DNA from 2 places in the Psychrobacillus sp. PGGUH221 genome. Region 1 is predicted to be linked to the other one. Evidence: riboswitches for the same ligand, from Rfam matches in the RefSeq annotation. Region 1 holds a riboswitch; the other holds the start of a gene.
The links. Region 1 has a riboswitch for preQ1 ahead of PGC35_RS14735 (QueT transporter family protein). Riboswitches for the same ligand answer to the same signal wherever they lie in the genome.

Region 1 (6,366 bases):
GAATTCATGCACTTATGAAAATGGTAGGGCTTGATCCGGAACAGTTTTTAGGTAAGTATCCTTTAGAGCTAAGTGGAGGACAACAGCAGCGTATTGGAGTCGTAAGGGCTTTAGCTGGAAACCCGGAAATTGTTTTAATGGATGAACCTTTTAGTGCTCTAGATCCAATTAGTCGAGAGCAATTACAAATAGAAACAAAGTATCTGCAAGAGAAGATTCAGAAGACAATTGTTTTTGTCACGCATGATATGGATGAGGCTTTAAAGATTGCAGATACGATCATTGTAATGAGGAAAGGACAGATAGAGCAAATAGCCTCCCCAACCGAGTTAATAGAAAAACCGATTAATAATTTTGTAAAAGATTTCATAGGAATTGAGCGAATAAATAAAACAAAGTCCCTTTCATTGCGAGAAATACAAGAGTTTACGACGTTCTTTGAAGAAGATAAGGAAACACCTTATTTAGAGGTAGATGCCACTTTATTGTTAGAGGAAGCAATTGCTTTACTAGATAATGATGCAGTGAAGAGCTTGTTAGTTAAAAAGGGAAATGAACCGCTAGGATATGTAAATCAATCCGTCCTTCTTCGTGCAATTATTGCAAAGGAAGAGGTGGTTTAGATGCGAAGCTTTATAGAAACTATTCAAAGTAGATCAGACTTAATCCAAGAAGCTTTTATTCAGCATATTTACTTATCTTTTATTGCACTTGCTATTGGCATTGCGATTGCCCTGCCATTAGGCATTTTCGTTGCAAGGTATCGCAAGTTTGCCGAACCGATAATTGGAATTACTGCTGTGTTTCAAACGATTCCTAGTTTAGCTTTATTTGGATTTTTAGTTCCTCTTATTGGAATTGGGGCTAAAACAGCATTAATTGCTTTAATAATTTACGCACTTTTACCGATTTTACGTAATACATATACAGGCGTTACAAGTATTGATGGCTCGATATTAGAAGCAGGTAAAGGGATGGGAATGACTAAAAACCAGCTCCTATGGCAAATTGAATTTCCTATGGCCTTACCGTTTATTATGGCGGGTATTCGAACAGCAACTGTTTTAACTGTCGGAATAGCGACTTTAGCAACATTTGTAGGAGCAGGTGGCTTGGGAGATGTCATATATCGGGGATTGCAGTCATATAATAATTCTCTTGTGCTAGCTGGTGCCTTACCTGTTGCTTTATTGGCTATTTTGTTTGACTTTGCTTTGAAATGGATTGAGAGAAAAGCTACACCAAAAGGTATGAAAACAGGAGGATGAACGGGAATGAAAAGATCATTATTAACGATTGGGATTGCAGCATCATTATTATTAGGGGCTTGCTCCAGCTCCAACTCGGAGGAAACACTCGTAATAAGTGGAAAGCCTTGGACGGAACAATTTATTCTGCCTCAAATATTAGGACAGTATATTGAATCGAAGACGGACTATAATGTTGAGTATAAAGAAGGTCTTGGTGAGGTAGCAATTATGACTCCTGCCTTAGAAAAGGGCGATATTGATTTGTATGTGGAGTATACAGGTACAGGATTGAAGGATGTGCTTAAGGAAGAGTCGGAAGTCGGAGAAAGCTCTGAAAGTGTTTTAGAGCGAGTGAAAAAAGGATATGAAGAAAAGTTTCAAGCAACTTGGTTAAGTCCACTTGGTTTTGAGAATACGTACACACTCGCGTATGCCAAGGATAAAGATTATGATGCAAAAACGTATTCGGATCTTGTGGAAGTTTCAAGAACTGGAAATATGGTATTTGGTGCACCTCATGCATTTTATGAACGAGAGGGAGACGGCTATGATGACTTTATTAATTCGTACCCATTTACTTTCACAAGAACCGAAAGTTTAGACCCAAACGTCATGTATGAGGCAGTGAAAAATGGAGACGTGGATATTATTCCTGCATTTACAACAGATGGTCGAATTGAACGCTTTGAGTTACAAACAACTAAAGATGACCTAGGCTTTTTCCCTAAGTACGATGCAGCGCCGGTTGTTCGTTTGGAAGCATTAGAGAAGTTTCCAGAGCTTGAAAAAGTGCTAAATGATTTGGCAGGGAAAATATCTGAAGAAGATATGCTAAAAATGAATGCACGGGTGGATATCGATGGAGATAAGGCGGAAGATGTCGCACATGATTTCTTAGTAGAGAAGGGGTTAATTGATAAGTAATAATTATCTCAATTTATTTACTAAAAATTGGTTAAGAGCAACAAAATTGAGTATGAGAGCAACTATTCATTAGATGAAAGCAACCAATTGTGATATTAGAGCAACCAATCATTATATAAGGGCAACCAAATCATATCAGTGAACAAACCCCAAAAGGAAAGAGGGTGACTTCAAAAAGTCGTTTTTAACGACCTATTTTGAGTCACCCTCTAAATATTTCCTACAAAAGTGATTTAAAGTTCAAGCGTTTATTTAAAGCAGCTATTACTGGAATACCAACTGCTAATACGACAAATTCACCAGCTGCAACAGTAAGCCATGTATAAAAGAAAGGTAATCCCAATGCTAGGTTTAATTCAATTGCAATGATAAACATTGTGACAGTAAAGAGTAATGTATTGAATATCATGCGAGGAATATGACCCTTAATATACTTGGATGCAAAAATAGTGATGGACAAAGTGATAATCGAATGTGCTACCCCAAAAGTTAAATCATATAAACCGAGTGGGGAAAACAGATTTGTTACAAATACACCGAGTACAATACCAAAAATATATTTTTTATTGAACACGACAAGGTGGTTAAACATCTCAGCTATTCGAAATTGTATTGCACCAAATGCAAATGGTGCCACCAGTAAAGATACCGCTACATATAAAGCAGCAATAATACCGCTTGTAGCAAGTGTTTTAGTTTTCATTATTCATTTCTCCTTAGTTTTTTAAAGTGGGAGGTTCACGAACCACGTTTGATAAATCACAATTGCTAATTCTATGACAGGGTTTGACATATGTCAAGGATTATAGAAATTCTATGTTAAAATAGGAAACAGTATTAAAAAAGGAAGGTTTATATGAAACATTTTTTTACATTACTAAGTGCATGCATGATTTTTCTCATTTTCGGCTGCACGACAGAGATGCAATCAGAAAAAACTGATACAAAAGTGGAAACGTCTGCCACCCAAATAAATCCTGGGAATGAATTGAGAGTTCATTTTATTGACGTGGGACAAGGGGACTCCATTTTTATACAATCACCGGATGGAAAAACTATGTTAATAGATGGTGGCAAGAGAGACTCAGGTAAAGAAGTGGTGGATTACTTACGCGCTCAGGGAGTGAAGAAGTTAGATTATGTCGTCGCAACTCATCCGGATGCCGATCATATAGGTGGTCTTCTTGCTGTGTTAAATTCCATCTCAATTAATCATTTTATAGATTCAGGGAAAATACATACATCACAGACATATGAAAATATGCTTCAGCTTATAGTTGATAAGAAAATCCCGTTTGTCGTGCCAGATAAAGGGGATAAGATTTCATTAGATTCTAATATGGATATTACTGTTTTTAATGTAGGAGAGGAATCGGATGATAATAATGAAGCTTCTATCGTGTTAAAAGTGCAATATGGAGAAGTATCATTTCTCTTAACTGGTGATGCGGATATTAAGGTAGAAAAAAGCATGATGAAACAATACAACCTGCAGTCTACTTTTTTGAAAGCAGGACATCATGGCTCCGACACTAGCACCTCAGAAGATTTTATTCGAGCAGTTAAACCAGAGGTCACTATCTTAAGTTATGGAAAAGATAATTCCTACGGTCATCCAAAGCAAGAAGTAGTGAACCATATTAAAAAAGTGAAATCCCAAGCATATGCAACAGCGGAAGTTGGAAATATTGTAGTAACGACAAACGGAGTTGATTATTCTGTTTCGACCCAAGACAGTCCAGACAAAGTGGAAGCGAAAAAAACGGTATCCACCCCATCCATCGTGATTTTGAGTAAGGACTTACAAGGGGAAATAGTGGGTATAAAAAATACTGGGGATGAAGCCGTAAATTTAGAGGGCTGGCAACTTATCTCCACGGAAGGTAATCAAGTATTTACGTTTCCAAACATGGATTTAGAAGCTGGCAAAACTATCTATATTACAAGTGGTCCTAGTGCCAAGGAAGGTCATGGATACCTTCAATGGACAAAGAGACAGGTTTGGAGAAACGACGGAGATGCAGCTAGCTTGATAAATGAGAAGGGAGAGGTTATTAGTGAGGTCAAATAAGTATACATTAGATCGTTTTGATGGTGAGTATGCAGTATTTTTAAAGCATCCAAATGAAACAGAAAGCGTTCTCGTAGCTCGTGATCAGATAAAGGTGCCTTTAGAGGAAGGTGATATTGTCTCCATAACAGTTTTGGGTGATACGTATAAAATTGAATCTCATGAAAAGGAAACAATGGGCCAAAGAGACAAAATTCAAAGCTTATTAGAACAATTAAAAAACGGTAATAAATAATAATAATGAAGTTTTCATAATTATTAAAACAAACGTGATTAACATGAATCTGCAAACATTCATGTTAATCGCGTTTTTCGTGTTATTCGTGTTTGTTTTGGTGCCTGGCACCAGTAATACTGTTGTAATAATTGGTTAGAGGGATGTGTCATATAGGAAGTTTTGGACGATATGCTGTTTGGGTTCGTAAGTTTTTAGTGTATAGCCTTCTTTTTGAAGCCACTCGATAATTTGGGGTAGGGCTTTTGTTGTTTGGCTTCTGTCGTGTAGTAGGATGATGATGTCTTTATCACCTGATTTAAAGGCTTTTTCTACTCCCACTTTTACGTTTTTCACGATTTGGTCTGCTTGTTTGTCCGTGTATTTCCAGTCCTGTGAATCTACGTCCCAATCCCATAGTTTGTAGTCATTTTTAATTAATTCATTTTTCATGGCTGTCGTTATATGGGGCTTGCTGCCGTATGGGGTTCGAACGAGTTTTGAATCCAACCCGGTCATTTCTTTTATTAGCTTGGTTCCTTCGTTCATTTCGTTAATAAAAGAATTTGCGGACTTGTAAACCATGCTTTTATCATGTGTCATGCTATGTGTTCCGATATAATGGCCTTCTTTTACGACTGATTTAATAATAGGGGAGTTCTTTTTCATATTGTTTCCTAAAAAGAAGAAAGTACCTGGCACTTTATATTTTTTTAAAGTGGCATTGTTTACTGCTGTGAATTTATTTGGTCCATCATCAAATGTTAAGTAAATAGTTGCTTTTCCTGGTTTTGCTTGTGTTTGTTTAGATTTCAGCTGTTGTTTTAAATAAATTTCATATTCTGGATGAGACATACGAATCCAGTCATCTCTATAGATTCGCTGTGTTTTCTGTTTTGGAAAGTTTTCAATTTTATATCCTATTTCTGTAGCAATAAATTTAACACTAATGAACAGCTTTCCATCTAATCGCACAAAAGGAACCGAACTAAGGGCTGTTCCATTTTTAGTAATTTTGTTCGATGTTTCGTTATAAATAATCTCTAAGTCTTGTTTTCGTATAAAGGTATTTCCTTTTTCTGTTTCATACGGAATATCTAAATAAGCTGCTATTTCTTCCAGCGGAACTTTCGTGTCTTCATTGATAACTTGTACATCACTAAAATCTAATAATTGATCATTAAAGCCAACATAATGTGTTTCTACTGCTGCTTGTCCAGTGGTTGTACTAAAAATAATAGAGATGAAAAGAGCTGCACATAGAATAGTAATTTTTTTTATGATTATAACCACCTGTTCATATATTTTTTGCCATCTAAAAAATATATGTATTTTGTAATCGTGGTATGCTTATATTAAGATGTTTACTAGGGGGGTGAGTGTAATGGCAAATCGATGTAAATTGCCAGAGAGCGCAACGTCTCATGCAAAGCCTATTTTTGGAAAGGCGATACTTTGCGTGGGGAGTCATTAAATAAATATTAATCGCCATTTCAACTTGTGGCTTTGCACCTTATTGAAAGTGATAAAAATAAGGGAGCGAGCGCAATGACTTATATAAAAGCGAATTCTGTTTTACCTGAGGAGCTTGTGAAGGAAATTCAAAAGTATATTCAAGGGGAAACAATTTATATTCCGAAACCAGAAAAGAGTTATAAACAGTGGGGGGCGCTTTCAGGAGAAAGAAAGCGTATTGACGAACGAAATGCCTATCTTAAGCAAACTTATAAAAATGGAGTTCCGATGAATCAGCTTGCTACAGAACATTTTCTTTCTGTGGAAACTGTTAAAAAAATCATTTATTCTAAATAAATCAGGAGCTGGTGACCCTTTTATACATGGTTATCAGCTTTTTATATGGCGAGAACATTTCATAGCCATCTTTACCATTTATAAAAAAAGTCATT
Region 2 (6,366 bases), on a different contig from region 1:
ATTTAACAGAGAATGGATATTTCCCTCTTTATCTAGTATAATTTATTCAGTAAATATAGAGTATATTTAGATGCTTTTTAATAGGTATAAGGATTTATATGGGGGTAAAATCGTGTATTGTTCAAAGTGTGGTGTAAAAAATGAAGAGGGTGCAAAATTTTGTACCGGTTGTGGAACTAGTCTAACTCCACAAAAGAATGGGTCAAAAGGTTTTCTAATTTTAGGGATTATACTTTGTTTTATTATATTAGGTGGGGTTGGGTATGGTTTTAAAGAGCTACTCTTTTCAAAGAATGAAGCTCAAACTGTTTTAGATGAAGTCAAATCGACTGTAGAAGAAACTCGCTCAACACTTACAGAAAAAGCAAAAGTAGTAGCGGAAGGTAAAGTACCTAAAGTTGAAGCGAAAGACAAGACGCAAGTCATACAAGAAACGATGCCGAAAGTATTTACAATCCTGACCCAGGAAGGTCAAGGTTCCGGATTCCTGTATGGGCAAGGCGGATACATTGTCACAAATGCACATGTGGTAGCGGGATATACAGACGTTATTGTTCGAAACTCGGTTGGGAAAGAATCAAATGCGAAAGTAATCGGCATATCAGATCGTTCAGACGTTGCTCTTCTTCTTTCGGAAGATTATGTACAAGTAAAACCGCTCCTTACGGAAAATGAGGACTCGATTATTGGTACAGAGGTAATTGCTCTTGGAAGCCCTCAAGGTTTTGAAAACTCTGCATCTATCGGCTACTTGACTGGCATTAATCGAGATATGGAACTAGGGTTTATTTATGAACATTTATACCAGATTGATGCACAGATTGATCAAGGTAGTAGTGGTGGTCCATTAATTGATGCGAAGACTGGAAAAGTGATCGGTATCAATTCACTTATTTATACGGAAAATAATTTATTTGGTTTTTCAATTCCTATGAATAGTGTAACGAATTTAGTAGATAACTGGATTGCAAATCCTATGAGCGCCAAGCAAGTTGCTTCTCTATTTGATGTTTACGAAGATTATACATATAGTGATGAAGGTTCTGCAGAAGATAATACTGTTGAAGAAGATTACACAGAAGAAAACTGGAACAATTATTCATTTGAAGAAGAATCACTATCTAATTTTATTATTACGTATAGAGAGTATTATGAGATGGCGTTGGACGCTGAGGATTTTTATTGGATTCAAGACTTGATCCAGCCTGGCAGCACTGCTTACACAGATCTAGAGGAGTATATAAAAGAAATCGCTGGGCAAGGCATGACTTTTGACTTTACATCAAATATTGTCACTGGAGTGGAAATTTTCGAAGACTATGCACTAGTTTCAACAAACGAAGAATTTGATTTTATAAACGCTGCAGGTGAATACAAGTATTATAATCGTGATAAAGTATACACGGTGATAATCGATAGTGAAGGTTATTATCAGATCACGGATATTGAAATATTTGACTAAAGCAGTTAGAAAGATGTATTTCCAATCCATTCTATTGTTTTTACGTGTAAGTAACCTGAAAATAGCGAAAGAGTAGCCGAAATTGCATCTTCGGCTACTTTCTCAATTCATAGAAAGTGATTTATTCTTTCATTCCCCTAATCTAAAACATCAAGTACGATAAGGTTGTAGGAGAGCGACGGACAAACATCAGCCACAGGATTACCGAAAAGAAAAGAGCCGATGGAAGTAACAAAGTCACTTCCATCGGCTTTCGTTCTCTCGGCAAAGGTGTAGTAAATGTGTAGTCCAAAGCAACCCGGAAACCAAAACGGACTTAGGGTCCCCAAACTCCGTGGATAACCATCTCCATTAAATCTCTTCTAAAACACCTTTAACTAATTCAACAAATTTAACTTTTACCTTACCTGCGACCTCAATTACCTCATCGTGGTTTAATGGCTGATCTAATATCCCACATGCCATATTCGTTAGGCAAGAAATGCCGAGTACCTTCATACCTCCGTGTGTTGCTACAATAGCTTCAGGTACAGTAGACATACCAGCAGCATCGGCCCCTAATGTGCGGAACATACGGATTTCTGCAGGAGTTTCATAAGTAGGACCGCTCCACCAAGCATAAACTCCTTCTTGTAACGTAATGTCTAACTTGTTCGCTACATTAGTTGCAATAGTACGTAGCTCCATGTTATAAACTTTCGATAAATCAGGGAAACGAGTTCCCAATTCATCATTATTTGGTCCGATTAATGGATTTGTTCCAACTAAATTAAGGTGGTCGGTAATTAACATCAAATCTCCAGGGTTAAAGTTTGTATTAACAGCACCGCAAGCGTTTGTAATAATGATATTCTCTATACCTAACGCCTTCATTACACGTACTGGGAATGTTACTTCATCCAAAGTGTAGCCTTCATAATAATGAAAACGACCTTTCATTGCTGCTACTATTTTTCCGTTTAGTTCTCCAATAACAAGTTCGTTCGCATGCCCAATTGCTTCCGATTTTGCGAAGTGTGGAATCGTACTATAAGGGATTACGACTGAGTTTTTAATCTCATCGGCTAGCGTCCCTAAACCAGAGCCGAGTATCAATCCGATTACAGGCCGATTGTCCGTCTTACTTATAATAAAATCTCTAGCTTCTAAAATATCTTGAATGTTGTGCATAATAATTCCTCCTTGAAACGATACGCTAAGTATACACCTGCTATAAAAATTAAAGCATGTTGTCGATAAAAGTCTAATGGACTTAAGGAGCGTTGTAAAGAAAGCTTAACAAATATACCGATTCCAAACAGATTATGTTCAATTATTTAATAATGTGGAAAAAATATGTAGGAAATTAAATTCGCAATTGCCGCAACAAGAGTTTAGTAGAAAAGAAAATAAGTAGAAACTTCTACCTGATAGAAGTAGAAATCTCTACTTTTCTATGTTTCCAAGTTTCAATCTTAATATAAAATCTCTCCTAAGCGATAATCGTTTGTAATAACAAAGTCAATAACTCATCTAAAGTTTCTGGTAATTGTTCTGGTAAACCTATTGGACTCTTCATTTCTATTCCTCCTTTGAATCTTGTAATCTATTAACAATATAGTCAGTCTAATCGGAATTTATACATACATTTAGAAGATAATTTTAAATAAATTGATAATCTCTTAAAAAAGAGATAATTGGTTGAAACTCAAATCTTATACCTACATGTCTTCTATAGATTCTCATCTTGTAATCTTTAAATATCTATTTGACGATTACGAAAGCATTCTATATTATAGATAGGTACCCGAACTTGATCGGGAGAGGTTCATAGCTGATACCCTCTATAAAAAACTATGGATACATGACTTTTCGCCATGTCCATATTTGGGCATGGCTTTTTTGTTTTTTTATCCTATATGTTTGCAATAGAATGTTAGAGATCCTCTATAAAAAGTTGTATTAGGAGGTTTTTATTATGTCTGGCAGAAGCCAAGAAGAAGGTTTAAAAGATTTAACATTGTTAGGTAATCAAGGCACACAATATTCATTCCAATATGCACCGGAAGTATTGGAATCCGTTGATAGTTTACATTCCAATCGTGATTATTTTGTAAAATTTAATTGCCCAGAGTTCACTAGTTTATGCCCTATTACAAATCAGCCGGATTTTGCGACAATGTATATTTCATACGTACCGGATAAAAAGATTGTGGAAAGTAAGTCACTAAAATTATATTTATTTAGTTTTAGAAACCATGGTGATTTTCATGAAGATTGCGTCAACATCATTATGAACGATTTAATTAAATTACTTGATCCTAGGTATATTGAAGTTTGGGGAAAATTCACACCTCGTGGGGGAATCTCGATTGATCCATGGTGCAACTATGGGAAACCGGGTACCAAATACGAAGAGATGGCAAATTATCGTTTGATGAACCATGATTTGTACCCAGAAAAAATAGATAATCGATAAACGAGGAATTGTATAGTCCTCCATATGAAGGAAGAGGTTTTTAGCTACCCTCTTTAAAAAACTAAGAAGAAAACAGCATTCTTTTTAGGGTGCTGTTTTTTCGTTAAAAGGGAGTTTTACAGAAGATGATGCATGAAAAAGCAATCATTGTGTTTAGTGGAGGTCAGGACAGTACCACTTGTCTGTTCTGGGCAAAAGAACGTTTTAAAGACATTGAAGCAGTGACTTTTGATTATGGACAGAGGCATAGTTTGGAAATAGAATGTGCAAAGGAGATAGCAAAGGATCTTGGTATCAAGCACCACATTCTTGATATGTCGCTCTTAAATCAGCTTGCTCCAAATGCTTTGACTCGAGATGACATTAAGGTAGAAGACGGAGATAAAGGGGAGCTGCCATCCACTTTTGTGCCCGGTCGAAATCTACTCTTCCTTTCATTTGCCGGAGTATTAGCAAGCCAAGTAGGAGCGAAGCATATCGTGACTGGGGTTTGTGAAACAGATTTTAGCGGATATCCTGATTGCCGAGATATTTTTATTAAATCCTTGAACGTATCGTTGAATTTATCGATGGATGCATCTTTTGTAATTGATACACCTTTGATGTGGTTGAACAAGGCACAGACATGGGAGCTTGCGGATCAGCTGGGGGCACTTGAGTTTGTTAGGGAAAGAACGCTAACATGCTATAACGGTATAAAAGCAGATGGCTGTGGTGAATGCCCGGCGTGTAAGCTGCGAAAAAAAGGGCTTGATGAGTATTTAAGCTTAAAAAAGGAGTCCTAAGGCATGTCTAATTTTAGAATTGTCGATAGGCTCCAAAAAATAAATGAAGATATCCAAATGAGCCAATTAAAGTATCATTCAAAGCGTGTTCTCGTAAGTAAAGAATTTACCTTCGATGCTGCCCATCATTTACATAACTATGAGGGGAAATGTAAAAATCTACATGGCCATACATATCGAGCTGTTTTAGGGGTAAGTGGATACACGGATGATCGCGGCTTGATGATTGATTTTGGCGATATAAAAGAAATATGGAAGCAAAAAATAGAGATTGATTTGGATCATCGTTATTTGAATGAGACTCTTCCTTCGATGAATACGACAGCAGAGAACATCGTTGTTTGGATTTACGAAAAGCTGGCTGAAGCACTGTTTGATGTAGAGCGATACAATGGTGCGCGTGTAGAATTTATCAGATTGTATGAAACTCCGACAAGCTATGCTGAAGTGAGACGGGAGTGGATGGAAGTTGAGTAAGGTACCTGTTATGGAGATTTTTGGACCAACTATTCAAGGTGAAGGAATGGTAGTGGGACAGAAGTCCATGTTTGTACGGACTGCCGGATGTGACTATTCCTGTTCCTGGTGTGATTCATCTTTTACGTGGGATGGAAGCGGCAAACATCTTATTGTCCAAATGACAGCAGATGAGATTTGGTCAGAATTGAAACGTCTTGGGAGTAGTGGTTTTTCATTTGTCACGATTTCGGGAGGAAACCCAGCACTCCTTCGTAACTTGGATGCACTCATTGCTCTATTAAAAGAAAACGACATAAAAATTGGAGTAGAGACACAGGGAAGCAGATGGCAGGAATGGTTATACGAAATCGATGAACTGACGATTTCACCAAAACCGCCAAGCTCTGGAATGACTACGGACTTTTCGGTGCTCTCGGATATCATTGGAAAACTTAAAATTCGAAATAGCGAGCAGCATATATCGCTTAAAATAGTCGTTTTCAATCAAGAGGATTATGAATATGCCAAGCAAGTTCACCGTCGATACCCGACGATTCCTTTTTACCTACAAGTAGGAAATGACGATATCACAACGACTGATAACCCTCGACTAATCAGCCATTTATTAGAGAAGTACCAAGCTCTGATTGATAGGGTGATAGCAGATGCGGAATTAAAAGACGTCAAAGTTCTGCCACAGTTACATGCTCTTGTATGGGGAAATAAAAGAGGGGTATAGTGGGCGGCAAAAAAACTGTATTAAAATTAACTTGAGGAGTAACATCATGAGAATATTATTCTATTTATTATCTATTGTCACAGCTAACGTGGTAACGGCAGCTTTTGCACCATTACAATTTGGGATGTTTATCGTTCCTATGGGAACTCTATTAATTGGAGCAACCTTCATTTTCCGAGATCTTGTGCAAAATAAATATGGTAGAGCAAAGACGTATTTATTTATTTTTATAGCTTTAGCATTATCCGCAATAGTTTCATTCATACTTGGTGATACACTATTGATTGTGGTAGCATCGGCACTTTCATTTGTTGTCGCTGAAACAGCTGATACAGAGATTTACTCTCGGTTGAAACTACCAATGGCTTGGCGTGTGTTCTATAGCGGAATCGTTGGTGGGTTTCTAGATTCTGTCATTTTCGTTATTATTGGCCTGAGTCCACTAGGGGCTAATATACTTCCT

Region 2: it holds a riboswitch for preQ1, as region 1 does, so the genes downstream of both, queC (7-cyano-7-deazaguanine synthase QueC) here and PGC35_RS14735 (QueT transporter family protein) in region 1, are expected to answer to the same signal.

The regions. Positions count from the first base shown of each region.
Region 1 is NZ_JAQMHQ010000008.1:180,088-186,453, forward strand. It holds gene PGC35_RS14720 (ABC transporter ATP-binding protein) at 1-623, shown strand, start outside; gene PGC35_RS14725 (ABC transporter permease) at 624-1,268, shown strand; gene PGC35_RS14730 (glycine betaine ABC transporter substrate-binding protein) at 1,275-2,174, shown strand; gene PGC35_RS14735 (QueT transporter family protein) at 2,395-2,877, opposite strand; PreQ1 riboswitch class I at 2,885-2,929, opposite strand; gene PGC35_RS14740 (MBL fold metallo-hydrolase) at 3,031-4,245, shown strand; gene PGC35_RS14745 (DUF3006 domain-containing protein) at 4,232-4,480, shown strand; gene PGC35_RS14750 (polysaccharide deacetylase family protein) at 4,616-5,752, opposite strand; gene PGC35_RS14755 (CD3324 family protein) at 6,008-6,271, shown strand.
Region 2 is NZ_JAQMHQ010000002.1:178,641-185,006, reverse strand. It holds gene PGC35_RS04880 (trypsin-like peptidase domain-containing protein) at 113-1,462, shown strand; gene PGC35_RS04875 (purine-nucleoside phosphorylase) at 1,814-2,632, opposite strand; PreQ1 riboswitch class I at 3,259-3,305, shown strand; gene queF (preQ(1) synthase) at 3,420-3,920, shown strand; PreQ1 riboswitch class I at 3,948-3,991, shown strand; gene queC (7-cyano-7-deazaguanine synthase QueC) at 4,046-4,705, shown strand; gene queD (6-carboxytetrahydropterin synthase QueD) at 4,709-5,182, shown strand; gene queE (7-carboxy-7-deazaguanine synthase QueE) at 5,175-5,903, shown strand; gene PGC35_RS04850 (VUT family protein) at 5,950-6,366, shown strand, end outside.